DNA from 3 places in the Psychrilyobacter atlanticus DSM 19335 genome. Region 3 is predicted to be linked to each of the others. Evidence: riboswitches for the same ligand, from Rfam matches in the RefSeq annotation. Region 3 holds a riboswitch; each other region holds the start of a gene.
What was found. Region 3 has a riboswitch for cobalamin ahead of K337_RS17660 (ABC transporter substrate-binding protein). Riboswitches for the same ligand answer to the same signal wherever they lie in the genome.

Region 1: it holds a riboswitch for cobalamin, as region 3 does, so the genes downstream of both, K337_RS0115480 (sirohydrochlorin cobaltochelatase) here and K337_RS17660 (ABC transporter substrate-binding protein) in region 3, are expected to answer to the same signal.
Region 2: it holds a riboswitch for cobalamin, as region 3 does, so the genes downstream of both, gltS (sodium/glutamate symporter) here and K337_RS17660 (ABC transporter substrate-binding protein) in region 3, are expected to answer to the same signal.

The regions. Positions count from the first base shown of each region.
Region 1 is NZ_KE384548.1:769,433-776,720, reverse strand. Features, by position in the region: gene K337_RS0115495 (mechanosensitive ion channel family protein) at 1-848, shown strand, start outside; gene K337_RS0115490 (sugar O-acetyltransferase) at 974-1,525, shown strand; gene K337_RS0115485 (ABC transporter ATP-binding protein) at 1,767-3,473, shown strand; cobalamin riboswitch at 3,687-3,863, shown strand; gene K337_RS0115480 (sirohydrochlorin cobaltochelatase) at 4,008-4,928, shown strand; gene K337_RS0115475 (FecCD family ABC transporter permease) at 4,935-5,933, shown strand; gene K337_RS0115470 (ABC transporter ATP-binding protein) at 5,930-6,709, shown strand; gene K337_RS18770 (ABC transporter substrate-binding protein) at 6,706-7,288, shown strand, end outside.
Region 2 is NZ_KE384548.1:1,014,436-1,021,723, reverse strand. Features, by position in the region: gene asnS (asparagine--tRNA ligase) at 1-226, opposite strand, end outside; gene K337_RS0116755 (DUF896 domain-containing protein) at 237-455, opposite strand; gene gltS (sodium/glutamate symporter) at 834-2,021, opposite strand; cobalamin riboswitch at 2,151-2,333, opposite strand; gene K337_RS0116745 (hypothetical protein) at 2,457-3,539, opposite strand; gene K337_RS0116740 (cyclic nucleotide-binding domain-containing protein) at 3,739-4,215, opposite strand; gene K337_RS0116735 (L-lactate MFS transporter) at 4,302-5,534, opposite strand; gene K337_RS0116725 (PadR family transcriptional regulator) at 5,670-5,981, opposite strand; gene K337_RS18950 (DUF1413 domain-containing protein) at 6,089-6,316, opposite strand; gene K337_RS19465 (DUF2141 domain-containing protein) at 6,447-6,854, opposite strand; gene K337_RS0116710 (GNAT family N-acetyltransferase) at 7,003-7,288, opposite strand, start outside.
Region 3 is NZ_KE384547.1:787,782-795,069, reverse strand. Features, by position in the region: gene K337_RS0104255 (endonuclease domain-containing protein) at 86-466, opposite strand; gene K337_RS0104250 (RluA family pseudouridine synthase) at 720-1,652, opposite strand; gene K337_RS0104245 (putative sulfate exporter family transporter) at 1,728-2,738, opposite strand; gene K337_RS17665 (HD-GYP domain-containing protein) at 2,861-3,673, opposite strand; cobalamin riboswitch at 3,879-4,051, shown strand; gene K337_RS17660 (ABC transporter substrate-binding protein) at 4,157-5,299, shown strand; gene K337_RS0104230 (cobyric acid synthase) at 5,374-6,882, shown strand; gene K337_RS19075 (energy transducer TonB) at 6,872-7,288, shown strand, end outside.

The sequences.
Region 1 (7,288 bases), on a different contig from region 3:
GTATTTCTAAAAGGCGACCTATTAAGAGTTACCTCCAGGTTATGAGTTTATTTTTAGTGGTTGTAGCTGCGACAATATCTGTAGGAATAATTATGGATAAATCACCCCTTAAAATTTTAAGTGGGATAGGTGCAATGACAGCTGTGATTATGTTGATTTTCAAAGATGCTATTTTGGGGTTTGTTGCCAGTATTCAATTAGCGGCTAACAATATGGTCGGGATAGGAGACTGGATCGAGATGCCGAATCAACTGGCTGATGGAGATGTTATAGAGATCAATCTAACCAATGTAAAGGTTCAAAATTTTGATAAGACTATTACAACTATTCCCAGTTATGCCCTTGTCAGCAACTCTTTTCGAAATTGGAAGGGAATGCAGTCTACAGGAAGCAGAAGGATAAAAAGATCTATATTTTTAGACAGTAATAGTGTAAAATTTTTATCTTTGGAAGAAGTTAAAGAGTATAAAAAAATAGACCTTTTAAAGGATTATATTGAAAAGAAGGAAAGGGAGATAGATGATTCCAATAGGGATAAAAATATTATGTCTACTCCTATCAACGGTAGAAGACTTACAAATATTGGAATGTTCAGAGCTTATGTAGAACTATATCTAAAAAGTAGTCCATATATCAATCAAAATTTAACTCTATTAGTTAGGCAGCAAGAACCTACATTTCAGGGGATTCCCCTTGAGATATACTGTTTTGCCAAAACTATTGTATGGCAGGAGTATGAAGGGATTCAATCGGATCTCTTTGAACATCTCATACCGACAATCCATGCATTTGATCTGGCAGTATTTCAAAATCCTACGGGGAATGATCTGAGGATGTTAAGGAAATAAGAGGCTGAGGCCTCTTTTTTTGATAAAAAATTGTTTTAGATGGTAAATGTAGTATACTTAAACTGAAAAAATTGTTTTATAGTTATCAATAATTAAACTAATTTAAGTAATAGAGGAGAAGATGTATGAAGAGTGAAAAAGAAAAGATGCTGGCTGGGGAGTTATATTTTTCTGGAGATCAGAATCTGATGGATGATAGGCTTATGGCAAGGATGTTAATTTCTGAGTATAATTCTACCAAACCAATAGAAGAAGAGGAAAGAAAAGAAATCCTGAAAAGATTAGTTGTTGTAAAGGGTGGGATAAAAATAGAACCTCCATTTTATTGTGACTATGGGTATAATATAGAGATAGGAAAAAACTTTTATGCCAATTTTTCATGCACTATATTGGATGTAAATAGAGTAATCATTGGTGACAATGTGATGTTTGGACCAAATGTCCAGGTGTATACAGCAACACATCCATTAGATGCCAAAGAGAGGGTAAAAGGGCTGGAATCTTCTAAACCCATAACAATAGGTGACAATGTTTGGATTGGAGGAGGAGCTATCCTTCTACCAGGTGTAACCATTGGGAAGAATACCACTATAGGAGCAGGAAGTGTCGTAACCAAAGATCTTCCGGAAAATGTGTTTGCTGGAGGGAATCCTTGTAAAATCATAAAAAAAATATAAAGTTTATAGATGAATTAAAGTTTATAAAAATTTGGGTTATGACAGATTTGGATCTAATGTCACATAGCTGATGAGTATAGTAAAAATCTTAGGGAGAAATTTCTCCCTTTTTTTATTCTGTAAATGGAGGATATAGTTTTATTTGAAAAGATATGATAAGATGATTTTAAAGGGAAATTTCATACGATCCTTGAAAAGACCGATAATTTATTAATATAAAATTAAAATCAAAGGAGCTAAAATGAACGAATTAAAATCATTTATAAAATATTATAGACCCCATATTAAATTATTAATGTTTACATTAGCCTGTGCTGTACTACTTGCATCACTGGATTTAATTTTTCCAAAAGTGATTCAAATAGTAATAGATAAAGTAATTCCGGCAAAAGATCTGAAAACATTTTATTATATATCTGTTGGATTAATATTTATGTATTTAATGAGATATGCTGTCAGTTACTGTCAGCTGTACTATGGAAATGTTCTAGGAATTAAGATAGAGACCAAGATGAGAAAGGAATTATTTACTCATATTCAAAAGTTATCTTTTGGTTATTTTGATAACAATAAAACCGGAGTAATTATGTCAAAATTAGTAAATGATCTGAGCGGGATATCGGAGTTAGCCAATCATGGCCCTATAGACCTATTTATTGCTGTAATCAGATTAGCAGGAGCTTTTGCATTAATGATCACTTTAAATGTAAAATTAACCTTGGTTATATTTTCAGTTTTACCCTTTATGATCTACTTTTCTATCACTCAAAAATGGAAGATGAAGATGGCATTTGGTAAAACCAGAAAAAAAATAGCAGATATAAATTCCTGTGCTGAGGAAAGCATTGGTGGGATTAGGATAGTAAAGCAATTCAATAATGAAAATTATGAGATAGATAAATTCGAGGAAAAAAACCAGGAATTTCAAGAAGCTAAAAAAGAAACTTATAAAACTACTGCTGTTTTTTTCTCAGGAATCCATATATTTATGAACCTTATGCAGTTTATAGTAATATTTTATGGAGGATATTTAATATTGCACGGAGAGTTAACCTATGGTATCTTAATTAGTTTTCTCTTGTATTCCTATAGATTTATGGAGCCTATCAGAAAGATGATGATCTTGGTTCAAAGTTATCAAAAAGGAATGGCAGGATATAGAAGGTTTCAGGAGATGATGGAAATAACTCCACAGATAAAAGAGGTGGAAAATCCAATAATTTTAAAGGAAATAAAAGGAGAGATACAGCTGCAGGATGTAAATTTCTCCTATAAAAAATCATCTTTAATTTTAAATGAATTTAATTTGAAAATAAAATCTGGAGAAAATATAGCCATAGTAGGATCTAGTGGTGTAGGAAAATCAACTATTTCAAATTTGATTCCAAGGTTCTATGATATTGATTCTGGAAGGATAACTATAGATGGAACAGATATAAGTAAGATAAAATTAACTTCTCTTCGAGGGAATATAGGGATTGTCCCTCAGGAGGCATTTTTATTTGGGGGAACGATAAGGGAGAATATAAGCTATGGTAAGTTAGGTGCAGCTGAAGAAGACCTTGTAGAAGCATCTAAGAACGCCAACATATATGAATTTATAATTAGTTTACCAAAGGGATTTGATACTTTGGTAGGAGAAAGAGGAGTCAAACTTTCCGGAGGGCAAAAGCAAAGGATATCTATAGCCAGGATATTTTTAAAAAATCCAAAGATATTGATATTGGATGAAGCTACTGCATCTTTAGATAATATTACAGAAAAATTAATCCAGGAAGCCCTTACGACACTATCCAAAAACAGAACTACTATAACTATAGCTCACAGGCTTTCAACTATCATAAATTCTGACAGAATTGTAGTTATGGATAAAGAAGGTGTGGTAGAAACTGGAACCCATGAGGAACTATTAAAATTAGAAGGATCCTATGCTAAACTTTATCGTTAGACGAGTAACTAGTAACTCTCTTTATGACAGTTTTCCAATTTTGACATAAAAAAGGAAAGTAATATAACTCACGGCATACATTCAATTTTTAATCTGTATAAAAAACAGTTACTTTTTATTAAAAAATATTAATTTTAAATTAAAAAAATTAATGTTGAATTAAAAGAAATACGTTGTAAAAAAAAAGTAAACATGGTATAAAGTTAATGACAATTTAATAAAATATAATCTTGGTTCGATTTGTATCGATTAAAAGGGAAGTGGGTGAAAATCCTACACGGTCCCGCCACTGTAAGACAGATGAAAATAGTATACCACTGAAGCAATTCGGGAAGGGCTATGAGTAAGGTGAAGTCAAGTCAGGAGACCTGCCAGATTATTTTTACGAACTTGCGAGGACAAGGATGTAGACATTTGTAGCTTTTGCTGTATAAAATGTTCTAGTTCCCTAAGTTTTAGGGGACTTTTTTTTACGAAAAAAGAGACAATTTCATCTTATTTTTTATTCTCAAAATTAAACTCAGGAGGAAAAAAATGAAAAAAGTGTTAGTAGTATTAGTGATGTTGGTAATGGGTGTAACATTATTAGCAAAGGGAGCAGTACATGAACCATCAAAGGATCTGTTTAAGGCAGAAAAAAAAGCTATTGTATTAGTAAGTTTTGGGACAACATATCCAGAAACAAGAGCAAAAACGATTATGGCTTTAGAGAAAGAATTTAAAAATTCATATCCAGATTTTAAAGTAGTAACTGCTTTTACATCTAGAATTATCATGAGAAGAATTAAAAAGAATGAAGGGATTACTTTTAATAATCCAAGTGAGGCACTAGATATATTAAAAAAAGAAGGATATACACATGTGTTAGTCCAAGGAACACATATTATGAACGGATTAGAATCTGAAACTTTAAAGAAAGAAGTTGCCTTACATGAGGGAGATTTTAAAGTATTAAAAGTTAGTGACCCCTTATTAACATTGTTAGCTGATTATAAAGATACTGCATCAGCATTAGCTCCTACTTATAAAGTTTTAAAGAAAGATGAAGCAACTGTATTTATCGGGCATGGTACTCACCATCCAGCAAATTCTGCATATTCTATGATCGAAAATGTATTCCATGAGTATTATTCTGAAAATGTATTCTTTGGAACTGTAGAAGGGTACCCTACATTAGATACAATAATTAAACAATTAAAAACAAAGAAAATTAAACATGTAAATTTATATCCATTTATGATAGTTGCTGGAGATCATGCACACAACGATATAGCTGGAGAGATGAAGGAAGAATTAGAAAAAAATGGGTTTACTGTAAAAGCTCACATGGTTGGTTTAGGAGAGAATGAAGGGATCAGAAAGATATATGTTAAACATGCAGAATTTGGGTTGACTCATGAAAAAGAAAATATGTTAGCTAAAAAGAAAGAGTATGCAAATGGGATGCAACCGTAGAAATTTATGAAAAAACATTTTAAATTGTGGACAATAATTGGAATAATACTATTAATTCTTTCAGTATTCTTCTACCTTCAAATGGGATATATAAAAATTCCATTAAAGGAAGTGATAGAGAGTATAAAAGGCGGGGAGGGAGCTCCTAATTGGTATATTATCCATGAAGTGAGATTACCGAGGATTCTCACTTCGATCTTAATAGGTTCAATTTTATCCATGTGCGGATTGGTATTTCAAGGGGTTTTATTAAACCCCTTGGCTGATCCATATACATTGGGGATCTCAAGTGGTGCTTCATTTGGTGCTGCTCTTGCTATAGTTCTAAACATAACAGTTTTTGGAATTTTCAGCACACATATAGTTTCATTTATATTTGCAATACTCTGTTTGGCAGTTGTTATCAAGATGGGATCTTTTGAGAGGAAGATGAATCCTACTTCTATAATATTAGGAGGAATAATAATTGGAGCTTTCTTCTCTGCAGGATTAAGTTTTTTAAAGTATTTAGCTGACGAGGGTGTAGGGGCTATTATATTTTGGCTGCTTGGGAGCTTTACCGGGAAATCATGGATGGAAGTCAGTATCTTGAGTGCAATATGGGTCTTTGGATTCGTATTTTTTTGTTATTATGCAGAAGATTTAAATATACTAGCATTGGGAGAAAAAAGTGCTATCTCGTTGGGGATAAACCCCAGCAGGATCAGGAGGATATTATTGGTTGTCAGTTCGATCTTATCAGCTGTAGCAGTTTCTACCTGTGGAATAATAGGATTTGTAGGACTTGTAGTACCTCATCTTCTCCGATTCATCATGGGAACAGACAATAAAAAATTAATTATAGGCTGTGCTATATGGGGTGGAGTTATTATGGGAGCTGCTGATAATGTAGTCCGAGTAGTATTACCTAATGATATTCCTGTAGGAGTAATCACATCACTACTAGGAGCACCTTTCTTTGCTCTGATTTTTAGGAAAAAGATGGGAGGAGGAAATCTGAGATGATAGATATAAAAAAAATAAACTATTCTATAGATGGAACTCAAATCTTAGATGACCTGTCTTTCAAATTTGAGAAGGGTAAATTTTATGGAATATTAGGACCCAATGGAAGTGGAAAAACTACTTTTTTGGATATCTTAAGTGGATATAAGAATGCCACAGAATCTGAAATTTATATTGAAAAAAAGGAATTAAAGGAATATTCTCATTTAAAGTTAGCAAAAAAAATTGCAATAGTACCGCAAAAATTTGATATAGTTTTTCCTTTCTCTGTTTCTGACATATTGGAGATGGGAAGATATCCCTATAAGAAAAAGTTTTTTAGTCTTCAGAAAAAAGATTATGAGATTATCGACAAAGTAATAAAAGAAATAGGGTTAGAAGAATTTTTAGATAAGGAAATAACTACTCTAAGTGGCGGAGAGGAACAAAGGGTAATATTTGGAAAGGCATTGATTCAGACAACACCTATTTTATTTCTAGATGAGTCAACTTCGAATTTGGATCCTTATTATTCCCATACTTTACTGAGCCTTGTAAGAAAAAGAGTGGTAGAGGAACAAACCACAGTGATAGGGGTATTTCACGACTTTAATTTAGCTTCACTTTATTGTGATGAAATCCTCTTATTGGAGAAGGGAAGGATTGTAACCAGCGGAAAAACCCAAGATGTGCTTAATTCAAAAAAATTAGAAGAAGTATTTAAAATCGGATGGGAGAAATATAAAACAGAAAAGAACACATTTGTATTCCCAAGACTAGGAGATGATTTAGAATGATTAAAATAATAAAATTATTATCGATCTTTATTTTTATGACACAGTTATGTTTTCCTTCTAATACAGAGATAATAAGTGAATCTGGGAAAATAATAGATCTGACTAAACCTCACACTAGGATAATCTCCCTCTATGGAGCTCATACAGATGTTTTAGTAAATATAGGTGCTGAGAAGAACTTGGTAGGAGTAGAAAAAAGTAATGCTGATCTGGGGATAGAGGTTTTTTCGTATAAAGACAGTGTAGAAAAATTTATATCTGCGAAACCGGATTTGATCTTAATAAGACCTATGATTAGAGACAGGTTCAGCGGATTAATAAGATCATTAAAGAATGCAAATTTGACTGTAGTAACTATAAAGCCTACAAAATTTGAAGAATTAGATAACTATTGGCTGACACTAGGTAAACTAAGCGGTTATGAAAAGGAAGCGGTCCAATATACAGATGATTTTCATATGAACTTAGCGAAATTAAAGAAAAAGGCCGATTCAATACCTACTAATGAAAGGAAAACAGTGTTCTTTGAGGCTAGACATAAAACCAATCAAACAACCTCCCTAGATGGGATACCAGCTT
Region 2 (7,288 bases), on a different contig from region 3:
TTACATACATAGATGTAGCTATAGATGCTCTGCTTATCTCGTCAAAATTTTCTAAGTTGTCCTCAAATACTACTTGTAGTCCGGTAAAAAATGAACCATCATTTAATTCAATAAAACCAAAACTTTTTTGACTCCTAATCTTTCTTACCCAACCAGAAATTTGTACTTCTTGATTTAAGAATTGTTCACCATTTCTGATAAGTTCTTTAACTGTTGCTTTCTTCATAAAATCCTCCCTAACTTAATTTAGTTATTTTTTTATTTAATTTTACTTCATTTCCATTTTGATCTACAACTTTTACTTGATCTAAATGTCCTTTAACTTGTGATTTAAACTGCTCCAAGTATAATGTTCTGTATTTTTGTCTTTCTATTGTTTCTTCATCTGTTAACGTTCTTTTTTTAGCTAGAGCTGAATAGTGATTCACCTTAGCTATAATGTCTTTCATTTCCACTTTAATCCTCCTATCTATACAATGCCTTAATCTTTTTCTATAAAATAAAAAAACTTCCCACTGCTAAAGTGAGAAGTCAAAATTCATACAAACCCTAAAAAAATAAAGTAAGTACGGAGACACACACAAGCAGTTCCTCGATACCCTTTGGCGTCACGTGCCAAATACGTCTAAGCCTACTGAGATTTTTATAAAAATCCTTTGGGTTAGCAGCTCCAAGGTGTTCTTCACAACTAATTCCACTACTAGTCTCCCACCGTCACTAGCTCGCTTTAGTATCTATTAGAAGTTACTCTCCTCATCTTTGCTTTTATAATTAGAAATATTATACTATTATGCTATTTAATTGTCAACTTTCTGGGACTTTTCTTTTAGTTATTATTTCACTACACTTATAAAAAAAGTTATTATCCCAACATTGAAAAAATCTATAAATAAACCTCCTACCAAAGGAATGATAAAAAATGCCTTTGGAGAAGGTAAAAATTTGTTTGTCAGAGCTTCCATATTAGCCAGAGCTTTTGGAGTCGTCCCAAATCCACACCCGCAATGACCAGAGGCCATAACCGCTGCATCATAGTCTTTTCCCATGAGATAAAAGGTTATGAAATATGCAAACCCTCCCATGAGGATAGTTTGTCCAAGGAGCATAAGGAGGAGTGGTAACGCTAACTCCTTCAATTCCCATAATTTAAAGGTCATAAGGGTCATAGATAAAAACATTGCCAGAGTAAAGTTACTCATCATAGAAATTTCATCTAATTTTATCTTATATCCCTTTGAAATATCACTTAGATTCCTTATTACTGAAGCTGTAAACATAGCTCCTATATATGAAGGGAGAACAAGCCCTATGTTTTTTAGAAGGTACGATATAAAACTTCCTATTCCCATAGCTATTATTATCTCAAAGGCTCCTACAGGAATATTTTTGCTGAGCAGCCTGCCTTCTGATAACTTAGATTCTACCTCGCTGCCTGTATGGGTTTTCTTGTCCAGTAATTTATGTTTTCCTATCAATCTTTTTGCTACGGGTCCTCCGATAATACTTCCCATTAAAAGAGCATAGGTTGCTGTGGCCATAGCTACTACTTTTGCCCCGTGAGCTCCCGCTTCTTCTAACATTGGTGCAAAAGCTCCTGCAGTTCCCGGCCCTCCAGTAGTGGATAATGACCCTGTTGCCAGTCCCAACAAGGGGCTGATATTCAGTGCCTTGGCCATCCCTACCCCTAATATATTTTGTAATACTGCCAGTAATACGGCTGCCAATAAAAACATAAATACAGGCATCCCTGCTTTCTTTAAGAGTTTAAGACTTGCAGAATAGCCGATTGTTGTAAAAAAGGCGATCATAAATACTTCCCTCAGACTGTCTTCAAAAATAATATTCAGAAGACCAGTTTCATGAGCCAATAAAGTAATTAAGGAAAATGTTCCTCCTCCTGTTACTGCTTCTGGAATGCAGAGTTCATCCAAAATTTTAATCTTATAATTTAACCATTTTCCAATATAAAGAACCCCTACTGCTACTGCCAAAGTCTCTATTATCCCTAATCTTATTTCCATTTTTTTATTCTTCCCCCTTAAAATTATCAAACATAGTAAGCTAAAATTACAACTTTATATTTTTCATGATAATATTAAAAGCGGAGAACTGTCGTTCTTCTATTCATCGTCATACCTCCATCCTCGTGGTTGATGACAAAGTTAAAGGCAGGTCTCCTGGCTTAGTTTCAACCTACTCACATACGCCTTCCCAGATTTTATCCAGTGGCAAATTATGTTTTCGTCTACATTACAGTGGCGGGACCGCGGAGGATTTTAACCTACTTCCCTATTAATTCTATTTGATTAGAAACCTCTAACTCTGTTATTTAATTGTTATATCGATATAATATACTATGTATTTTATATTTTGTTCAAATATATATAATTTATATTAAAAAGATTATCTATTTTTTATATTATTGAAATATGAACCTATAATTTTTGATAATAGTTTTATTTATTTTTGCTCCCGCAATGACAGCAGGTAGGCAGGAGAGCGTGTTTTATCTCATGGCATTCCGGACACTCCTCAAAGAGTTTTGTTCCGCAAGATGGACATGAATAGGGTTTATCTTTTTCCGCAGTATGGTTGTGGGGCAACGTTACCTTGCCAACGGTTCTTCTAGTCCAATATAAAAACTTTCTCGGCCCCCTTCTGATAGGGTATTCACATACCGGACATAGGAATTTTTCATATCCGTCCCGATATTGCTTTAAAAGCCATTGTTTCTTTGGGTTAGTTATTATATTTATGAGATATATGATGATTTTTACCACTGTAAGCAGGAGTCCCAGTATTAAGATATATTTAAAATACCGGGATGGGAAATATTTGTGGATAACTAAGAAGATCTTAAAAAATACTGCCACTCCATAACCTATAAAGAGAAGATAGTAATTGCTGGACTTTTTCTTAAGGATAAGATATATTCCACCCAATAAAAATGGGAAGAGAATAGATATCTGTAAAAAAGCCAGTTTCAAATTATGATTTTTTAGGAGTTCCCTGTATTGTTTTTGGGCATTCTCCCTTTGATCTTTTAGTTTTTTTCCTATCTCCTGTTTCTCAATCTCCAGTCTTTGTTTTTTTTCTATAATTTGAGCCAATTCCATATTTAATCTCTGGTAGGTTTTCTGACTCTTTAAAAAAGTTTCCACACTTCTACTTAGCTGCTGTTCTTCGGATTTCGAGATTACCTTAGAATTTTCAAGGGCCAGTTTTTTTAGAGCCATCAATTGATTTATGGTATTCTGTAAATTCCCAGAACTGTTTTTAACTATAGCGATCTCATTTTCATTCTTCACTTGTTTTCTTGTAAGGTTCTCTATTTGATTTTTCAGCTCTTGTTCCTCTGTGATTAAGCCGGGTTCCAGATATGATTGTTCTATCTTATTGTATCTAGGACCCTTTATAGATTCTATATCCTCTAAAAGAAACCCCAGGATCCAAAATACCAGGATACCAAAAATAACTACAAAACTTTTGATTAAAAAACGATACAGCCAGGGTCCTTTGGAATTTTCTATATTTTTCATAATTAACTCCTCCTAAAAATTTATATCCTCTATCTTACCAAAGGAATCTTTTAATTCCTTTATTTTGGCATTATTATACAACTCAATCATCGGCATTTACAAGGATATGGATGGGATAAATATTTAGACGGCTTTAAATTAAATATAAAAAGAACCAGAGAATCTTCTGGTTCTTTTTGACATTTTAATTTTGTTGAAATTAAAGATTTCCGCTCTCCTCTATGAGGATATAGTCCATAATTATATCCTTCATCCCCTTGAGAGCTCTAGCCAGATCTCTTGCCTCGTTGAGTATAATTTTTCCAAAGAGTTTGGGGTTATCTTTTTCTAAAAGGTAGAGAGTCATCTTGGGGATTACTGCCAGAACAACATCTGTATTGGCAGTTGCTGTAACAATTTGTTTCTGGATACCTATTGGAGAAGCCATTCCAAAAATTGATCCCGGTCCGAACTTAGATAATCTCCTGCCGGCAACGGTAACTTTGATCTCTCCCTCTAAGAGAAGGTAGGAATCTCCCGGGGAGTCTCCCTCTTCAAAGATGTTTTCACCGGCACTATAGCTTTTTTCTGAAAGGCTCTCTATAAATGAATGAATGTCGTCTTTGTCCACTCCACCAAATAAAGATGTCTTTGGCAGAAGTTCAATAATCTTATCTTTAAGTTTATCTTCAGGCATAATAACCCCTCCTTATATTAGGTTATTACTTTTTTTTTTGAATTTCCTTTTACTATTCAAAATTTATTTTTTAATTTATCTCTGTTTTAATTTAAATCTGTATTTATTTTAATCTCTCTAACTTTTTTTTCTTTAAGCACTAAAATTGATATCAAAATTCCTATAATTGCACTTACTATTGTGGGATAAAAAACATATATATAGCTCCCAAAAGAATCTTTAATAATCCCTGATGTGACACTTGAAACTACTGCTCCTACTCCATATGCTGTAAACAGGAAACCATAATTTCTTGCATAATTTTTTGCTCCAAAAATATTAGAGACAGCAGTTGGAGCAATTGCAAGCCAACCACCTAATATAAACCAGAACATTGAAAATGATACGATATAAAATATAACGTTACCCTTACCTGAATTTAACATTATTATGGAAGCTAGAATAATAAGGCCAAAGGAAATTATCGCAGTTTTTTCAAATTTAATTTTATCAGTAATGACACCAAATACAGGCCGTCCTAACCCGTTAAATACAGCGAACAATGCAACGGAAAAAGCACTCATTTTTGGATTAAGTCCAATAATTTCCTGTGCAACAGGACTTGAAATCCCAATGGCCATAAGACCGGTAAATGTACCTATAGCGAAACATGTCCATAAAATATAAAATTTTCTATCGATCAGTACTTTCTTTAAAGGCAGATCTGAAGAGGTATCTTTATTTTTAACGATATTTCCTTCAACTTCTTCCTCTTTATTTGGAAATCTTAAAGGAAGTGCAAAAATTAATATTATTACAAAAAAAGCCAGACTTAAGATTCTGAAAGAAGAAAATACTCCAAAATATTCAATTAGAAGTCTGGATATTGGTGCTGTGACAAAAGGTGATAATCCAAACCCAGAAAGTGTCAGACCTACGGCCATTCCTTTTTTGTTCGGAAACCATTTTGCAGAAACAGCCATAGGGGCACCGTAAACAATACCTACACCTATACCACCAATAATTCCATAAGTTACTGTAAGCATTTCAATGCTGTTTGCTAAACTAGATAAAAACCATCCAAGTGAGACAATTGCTCCACCAAATAAAGTTATATTCCTTGGGCCATATTTTTCAATGAAATTTCCTGCTAGTGGCATTGATAATGCGTAAAAAATTAAAAATGTCATATATGGCAGGGAACTCTCTGTAGAACTTATGTTTAAAATTTCTTCCAGAGGTTTTCTGAAAATACTCCAGGAATATACCGATCCCAAACACATATAGATAATTACCCCTAAAAAAATAAAAATTGTTCTTTGCTTAACCTTTGATATCATACTTCAACTCCTTTTTTTCCAAAAAAAGACCAAAAGAGCCCCCTTTGTTTAAAGAGAGCTCTTCTGCCATTTTAAGAAATATTTTTTTTATTAATTTAAGCAGCCTGAGCTGCCTCATCGTCTGTAACTTCATTTTTATACCTCTTCTAATTCTTCAAAAAGTACCATTGCTTTTTCTTTTGCAATAGTTAAAACGTCTATTCCTTCATCGGTAATAAAATAATAATTTCTATTTTTACCATTTATTAATCTTACTTCTTTTTTTAATAAATTTTCATTTTCCATTTTAGTTAAAAGTGGATAGATAGTGCCGGGACTAATTTGATACCCATAGTTTTTTAATTCTTCAATCATCCAAAGTCCAAAAAAAGGTTCTTTTTTAGCCTGAATTAATATATGTATCTGCATAAATCCCAGTAAAAGTTTCCTAGGAATTTTATTTTTCATATAGTCACCTCGTTGTTATCAAAAATCGATATTGATAAATGATAATAACATAGATGATAAGAATAGTCAAGAATAAGAATATGCAATTATAAGGAAAATTTTTAATTTTATTTTTTTTGATAAACTTGTTGCTCCTTTTCATTTTTCTGCAGAACTGCCACTCCCTGGGCTTCACCGCTTTCTACTGCATGGAGAAACATCCTCTCTAAAATTGTGTGTTTCATAATGTCTAAACTGTCCCACTCATAGTTTTTAAATAAATCCTGTAATGTAAATTTTTCTCCCGGTTTTAAGTGTTTTATCTCTTTTAAAGCTACTGCTAAATAAGCTTCCATGATCTCAACCTCCATCAATAAAAAATATTATTACATATTAAAGTATAAATTTCCTCGTTAAATCTGATATTCAGATTTTTAATTTTATTTTATTACTTAATCTAAAGTCAGGTCACTGATAAGGGGAAAATTAAGGTCCCCACAATTTTATCTGCAAAACAAGATCCTGTGATAGTTCTTTAGAAGATTTAAAAAAATCTGGTTTCATTTTTGGTTTATTAACTGCTCCTAAAACTCCATAGGGCTCCCTTGGTTTTCCAAAGAACCATGTTGTCAGTCTTTCATTTCTGTCTGTATCCTGAAAAACTACTACGGCATAGTTCCCATCAGGGAGATCTGTAAAAACTCCTTTTTCAGCCTTTTCAGGGGTTCCCTTCCATTTAAAGATCCCTTTTTCCCCATCATTGGGGAAGCCATCCTCCTGGTCAAATACAGCAATGTATACAGGGGCATTTCTATCTATAATATTTGTTACCTCTATTTTAAAAGGATATATCTTTATACTTATGAAAAATAAAAAGAATAAAAGGTATTTCATAAATGTTCCTCCTAAAGGTTTATATATATTTATTTATTATGAACTCCACTACCTTCTTTTTACTTCTTCTGAGGTGAAAATCCTTTAGTGTTTTTATTTTGAGGTATATAAAAAGAACCGGCAAATTTGCCGGTTCTAAATTTTGTGCTTATCTGTTCCACTCCATCAATAATTCAATTTCATTTGTATTCTTATCTAAATTTTCAGACAAAACCTGAAAACCATGTTTTTTATAAAAATTAATACTCTTGGAATTTTTTTTATAAACTGCAAGCTGAATAGCTTCTTTTTTATTTTTGATAAAGTTTAATAACTTTGTTCCTATACCACATTCTAGCATATTGATCTGTATAAAAATTGCAGCAAGGTAGTTATCCACCATGGTTATGAAACCGATAATATTTTCTTCTTCAACTGCTAAATATGTTTCTGAG
Region 3 (7,288 bases):
AAACTTACTCCTCCTCAAGATTAACTCCTTTATTCCTATTTTTCCTCTTAAAAAAGAGGAAAGAAGCTATTCTAATCTAACATTATTAAATATATTCTTTTATTTTTTCTATTACTCCTGCTAAATTGTCTCTTATTTCTTTATTCTTAAATCTAACAGTCACTATACCTAGATTTCTCATATAGTCATCCCGTATTTTATCATATTCTAATCCGTCTTGGCTATCATGTTGTTTTCCATCTAATTCTATACCTAATTTTAATTTTGAACAATAAAAATCAACAATATATTCACCTATGCCAAATTGTCTTCTAAATCTAACTCCTAAGGCATCTAGTTTGATAACGCTCCATAACATCTTCTCTTCAGGAGTCGTATTTTTCTTAAGAACTCGCCTTTTAATTTTAGTTGATTCTTTGTTATAGACAGTCATATTTACTCCTCCTTTCATTTTTTTGTTTTTCATATTATGCCATGCTTTGTTTTCTCTTTGACATTGTAATTTTATAGCTAATAAGAAAATTTCGTACTCGTCAATCGAGAAAACGCCAACAAGGAAGGAGTTAAAATACCTCCAAATAAAAAAAGACAATTAGAGAATCCCTCCCTAGCTGTCTTTATGTTTTTTTATTCTTCAAATTATTATATTAAACTAATAAACTATTATCCCACGCTTTGGTTTCTCTTGGTTAAGAGAAACCATAAGAAGGAGGAGTCGTTTACCCGTTAAATTCTAATCCCAGATTTTTCATTACCTTTTTAAAGTCTTCAGGCAAGTCTCCTATAATTTCCATCTTCTCTCCTGTAATAGGATGAGCAAATTCTAATTTATATGCATGTAACATCTGTCTGTCTGCTTTTTTAGAAGCCTTTCCGTATACGTCATCTCCTAAAATTGTATGATTTAAATACTTCATATGTACTCTTATTTGATGAGTTCTACCAGTTTCTAAATCTACTTCTACTAAACTGAAATATTCAACTTCATTTATTACTTTATAGTTAGTTATAGCTGTTCTACCATTATCTCTAACAACAGTCATCTTCTTTCTATCTTTACTATCTCTGCCTATTTGGTTTTCTATCCTACCTTCTTTGTTCTTTAAGTTCCCTTTACATATAGCTAGGTATGTTTTCTTTATAGTTTTATCTTTAAACATCTCTGTTAATTTAAGATGCGCTTCATTAGTTTTTGCTACAATGATAAGTCCACTGGTATTTTTGTCTAATCTATGAACTATCCCAGGTCTAACTACTCCACTTATAGTAGAAAGATCCTTTATATGATGCATTATAGCATTTACTAATGTTCCGCTATGGTGCCCTGCTGCCGGATGGATTACCATATTTGGTTTTTTATTTATTATCACAATATGCTCATCTTGATAAACTATATCTAATGGGATATCTTCAGCAACAACATCTAAAATTTCATCTTCTAATACAGTTACATTTATCTCTTCATTCCCCTTTAATTTATTTCCAGGACGAGTCTTCTTTTTACCTACAATTTCTACTAATTCATCTTCTATAAGTTTTTGTGTATAAGATTTTGTATACCCCTCTATTTTTTCACTTAAAAAAGCATCCAATCTTGTACCTCTATCTTCAATCTCAGCTTTTAAATTTAATACCTCTTTTATTTCTCTCATATTTTTATATCTCCTTCTATTTGTATTTATCATCGTTTTTACAATTTTTATATAATCTATTTTTTTCTCTTAATTCTAATAAAACATCTTTACTAACCCTGCCCCTAGAGCCAACTGTACTACCATAAGTACCAATGAATATATGATCAGCCTCTTCCCATTCATCAATAAAGTCTTTATATTTATCTTCCCGCCTATCCCAATAAGTGCAAACATCAGCAGATATTTAAAGGTATAGCTAAATATAAGTTTTAAATACTTAACTCCCTCTATATACCATTGTAATTCTATTTTTTCTATCCCGTATTCTAAGAGGGTAAAGAGAGCTCCTACAGCCATAAACCCTTTAACAAAAAATGGCAGTTTTATTTTTTTTGATTCTATTTTCTCATCACCTATAGTTTTTTTCTTTTTTATTTCAGCTATATAGATTAAAACCAAGGGGAAAAATAATAATTTTCCTGTTTTTATCAGGAGTGCCAATCCCAAAGAATCTGCTCCAATGCTATAAGCAGCAGGTATTATATGAATAAATGAACTCAGAGTCCCTCCTATATAGAGAGCAGATTGGGTATGATCAAACCCTAAGAATCTTGATATACCAGGCATGATGACCATAGCCGTCAATCCCAAAATATTCATAGCAATGATAGCAAGAGCAAATTCTTCCTCTGGCTGCCCCAATACTTCTGAAGATCCGGCTATACTCGCTACTCCTCCAGACCCCAAGGTCAGTCCAAATTCTTCCTTTTCACCCATGAATTTAGCCACATATTTGGCAGTAAACAATAACATCACGACCATTAAAAATACAAACCCTATAATTTTAACTCCTAAATCCAGCAGAATTATATAGTTTATTTTTACACCTAGACATGTAATCGCTATGGGTAATATTTTTTTATTGGCAAAGTTAAATCCAGGATAAAACTTATATGCTTTTGGCCCTAAGAATAGATTTCCTACAATTATCCCTAAGATCAATGCCGTATTTATCTCATTCCATCCAAACTTTTTAGATATCCATATGGTTACCACGAGTAAAATTGCAGTTAAACCAAGACCCAGCCCATTCTTTTTTACCATCATCATCTCCTCATTCTATTTTTTAACAACTAGTATTATATCATAATTATAGAGATAATAGTAAAAGCAATTAATAGATGCTGAAGGTCTGTCCTATTTATGGTTTATATGGATAAAAAAATTTAATACGATTTTTCAAACATAAATGCACCTTCCTTTGAATTATAAAGGTCGATGAATGTATTTATGATTTGGGGAGCAAACTGTGTTCCCTTATTTTTTAGGAGTTCCTCAATGGCTTCCTCACAAGTCAATTGATTTTTATAGGATCTTTTAGATGTCATAGCATGCCAGGAGTCAGCTACAGATATAATCTGAGATAACAATGGAATTTCATCTCCCTTTAACCCCTCTGGATAACCCATTCCATCCCAACGTTCGTGATGGTGTAGGATACATTTAGAAACTTTTTTTAAACTATCATTTTTGGAAACTATCTCATACCCGATCTTAGAATGATCTTTAATAATCTTATATTCTCTATCATTTAGTTTTTCTTCCTTATTTAATATTTCAATAGGGACAATTATTTTTCCAATATCATGCATTGTTGCAGCCCAATACAGGTCGTCTAATTCATGACCCTTTAATCCTAACGCTTCACCTATTTCAGCACTATAGGAAGCCACAGCTTCAGAATGCCCCTTTGTATATTTATCATGAAATTCCAAAGCAGTGATGAATGATTGGACAATATCCTGATGAAATTTTTTATTTGTTTCTTCCATCTTAAAATAACTGTTTCTAATCATTTTAAATAATAAAAACGATGTTAAAATAACATAGAAATAACTTTTATATCTTTCTAGAATAATATAGGTAGACATATCTCTAGTTATTAAGTGAAGGATCTTACCAGATGAAAATATCCAAAAAAATCCAAAGAGCATATACGATATTACAATTTTTAATAAACTTTTAGATTCATATTTCACAAAACCCTCCTTATTCAATCAAATTTCTTCTTTCCATATTTTTTAAGATACACTAATTTAATTATACTTTATTTTTTTCACCTTTGGAAATTTAATGTTTTTTTAAGTTTTATTTTCTCTTTTTATCATTACTTTCTAAAAATAAAATAAACTTTTTGATAAAATTTTCTGGTGGTGATTTACATTAAAAAATGTTAAAATATAGGAAATTATATCCACTATAGGTTCATTTTGATTAAAAGGGAAATGGGTTAGATACCCATACGGTCCCGCCACTGTAAAAGTTATGAAACTACACAATCCACTAGATTTTTCTGGGAAGGAGTAGGAGTAAGACAAGACTTGAGTCAGGAGACCTGCCTAATGTGTTTTTATTTTTCTTGCGAGGACAAGGAAATAACTTTTACTATGTAAAAAGTTTTTTAAGTACCTCAAAAGGGTGCTTTTTTTATTCTATAAAACATCATAAGGGGGCTTAAGCATATGTCAAAAATAATCATCTATTTTCTCCTGTTTATAAGTACCTATTCTATGAACTTAAATATCAGTAAATTAGATACTCAAAATAGAAAGGGTACTGTATTTCTGAGTATAAATTCATTTCATAAAATAGGAATAGATTTAACCAGTTCAGAGAATACATTTATTTTAAATACCGATATTGGAGAATACCACCTCAAAAACAATAAAATTATCACACCCTATAGGGAGTATACATACCTCTCTGAACCATTTATATTCCAGGGGAAATATTATCTCCCATTGGAACTTATTCTAGAATTAAATGGATTTCATTTAGAAGGAAATAACATCATTAGATCTACACAACCTAAAAAACCTGACACTCTTCCTAAAAGGGTTATCTCCCTATCTCCCGGTATCACAGAAAAAATATTCGCTCTAGGAGGAGAAGATCTTTTGGTTGGGAGAACTTCATTTGCTTCATACCCAAAAGAAGTTGAAAATATCGATATTGTAGGAACTATGTTTGAGCCAAATTTAGAGGTAATCCTAGATAAAAAACCAGATATGGTTATTGCAGAAACCCATTTTAGGGAAAAATTAATGTCCACTCTAAATTCTTTAAATATTGGAGTAACTAAATATCACACTCCTACAAATATCCCAGAGATCCATGGGAGTATAACAGATTTAGGAGTTCTCTTAGGCAGAAGTTTAGAAGCTCGCGGCTTAAACGCTTCTTTAAAAGATAAGACCAGCTATACCCAATATATATTAAGAGATCAAAAGATCCCAAAGGTTTACTATGTGTTAGGCAGTGGTAAAACTGATATTACCCCAGGAGGAGACACTTTTATAAACTCTCTGATAGAATTAGCTGGCGGAGAAAATACAGCCAAAGAAAAAAGTGGATGGCGGTATTCATTGGAGGAATTGATCCTGAGTAACCCAGATATTATTTTTGGAAGCCAGAGAAGTGTAGATAATATGCTGATGGAGGAAAATTACCATTTTTTAACTGCAATTAAAGATAAAAAATATTATATCATAGAGGACGACAGTATCTTTAACCTCCCTGGCCCCCGGGCTCTTACAGAAGGGATCTATGAGATGGCTAAGATATTTCATCCTGAATTGGCTGAAAAATTAAAATGTTTATACTAAAAAAGCAACGTGATAAACTTAGCTTCTAATATTTTATCAATAAAAATTTGAATTTACTTCGAGGAGAAAAAATTATGAGACACAAAAAAATTATGATTCAAGGAACCGGTTCTTCTACAGGAAAAAGTGTTATCGTAGCTGGTTTAGCTAGAATTTTTTATAAAGATGGAAATAAAGTAGCGCCCTATAAATCACAGAATATGGCTCTTAATTCATATATAGATGGAGACGGATTGGAGATGGGCCGGGCTCAGGTTGTACAGGCAGAAGCCTGCAATACTCCTCCCCGGGCATATATGAATCCTATCCTGATGAAACCTAATTCTGATAACGATTCACAGATCATCATCGAGGGAATACCCCATAAAAACATGGATGCTAAGGAATATTTTAAAAATACAGATTTTTTTAAATCTATTGCCCTAAAAAATTATAAAATTATCGAAGAGAATTACGATATAGGTGTATTAGAGGGAGGAGGTTCTCCAGCTGAGATGAACCTTAGAGATGTAGACCTGGTTAATATGGGAATGGCAGAATTGATCGATTCTCCTGTTATCCTTGTAGGAGATATTGAAAGAGGAGGAGTTTTTGCTTCCCTCTATGGTACTATCCTAATGTTAGATGAGGAAGATAGAAATAGAATAAAAGGAATTATCATCAATAAATTCAGAGGTGACATAGATCTCCTTATGCCTGGAATAGAAGATCTGACAGATCGTCTTGCAAAGGCAGGAATAGATATACCTGTTTTAGGAGTTATCCCATGGGTACCTCTAAACATCGAGGAAGAGGATATCCTCACACAAAAATTCGGTAAAATCCAGGAAAAAAATGATCTGAATATTGCAGTGATTAGACTAGATAAGATGTCAAACTATACAGATTTTGATGCCCTTTCATACTATAAGGATTTAAGCCTTAATTTCACCCTTTCAAAATCTGAAATTTGTGAAGCTGACATCATCATCATTCCTGGGAGTAAAAATACTATCCAGGATCTTATTAAATTAAAGGAATTAGGGATAGATGAAACGATCATTGAACAGAGTAAAAAAGGTAAAGTTATTGTGGGAATCTGTGGCGGTTACCAGATCTTAGGTCAGGAAATTTTAGATCCCCATATGATTGAATCCAAAGACAAAGTAATAAAGGGGTTAGGACTTTTAGATATCACGACTACCATGGAAAAAGAAAAACAGACATTCCAAACTACTGAAAAAATAACTCATAATATCGGCCTTTTGAAGGATTGTATGGGTTGCAGTGTTTCTGGATATGAAATCCACCAGGGAGTTACCCAGTCAAAAGAAAATTCTATTTTTGAAAACAAACCAAATTTAGGAGTATTAAAAGATAATGTCTTTGCTACCTATATCCATGGAGTTTTTGATAATTCGATCTTTACCCGGACTTTTATAAATAACATCAGAATCTCTAAGGGATTAGAACCTATCGATGATTATTTTGATTTTGAAAAATTCAAGACAGATGAATATGATAAGTGGGAAATAACTTTACGTAACTCACTGGATATAGATAAAATATATGAAATATTAGGGGAAAATTCCAATGAAATCTAGATTTTTTACCCTCTCAATTGTACTTCATATGGTAGTTTTTATTGTTTTTTCAAAAATTTCTGATAACAATCTGAAAAAAGGCAAAAACTCTCCTAATATCAATGTTAATTTAACCATGTCTGCCCCGGGAAACGCCACCAAAACCCTGGCCAAAATGACTACAAAAAAAGAAAAGAGCCCCGACAAAAAAACTAAACCTGTAAAAAAGAAAATTAAACCTAAAAAACAAGTGGTTCAAAAAAAGAAAGAAATCATAAAAACAGAACCAAAAATAGTTCAATCTAAAAAAACTAAACCTGAAAAAATAATGAAACCAGTCGATCCTAACCAAATCAAAGCAGATAAGAATATAGAAAAAAACAACAGTGAAGTAGAAGTAGTTAAAAATAGCCCTTCAACTGATGCT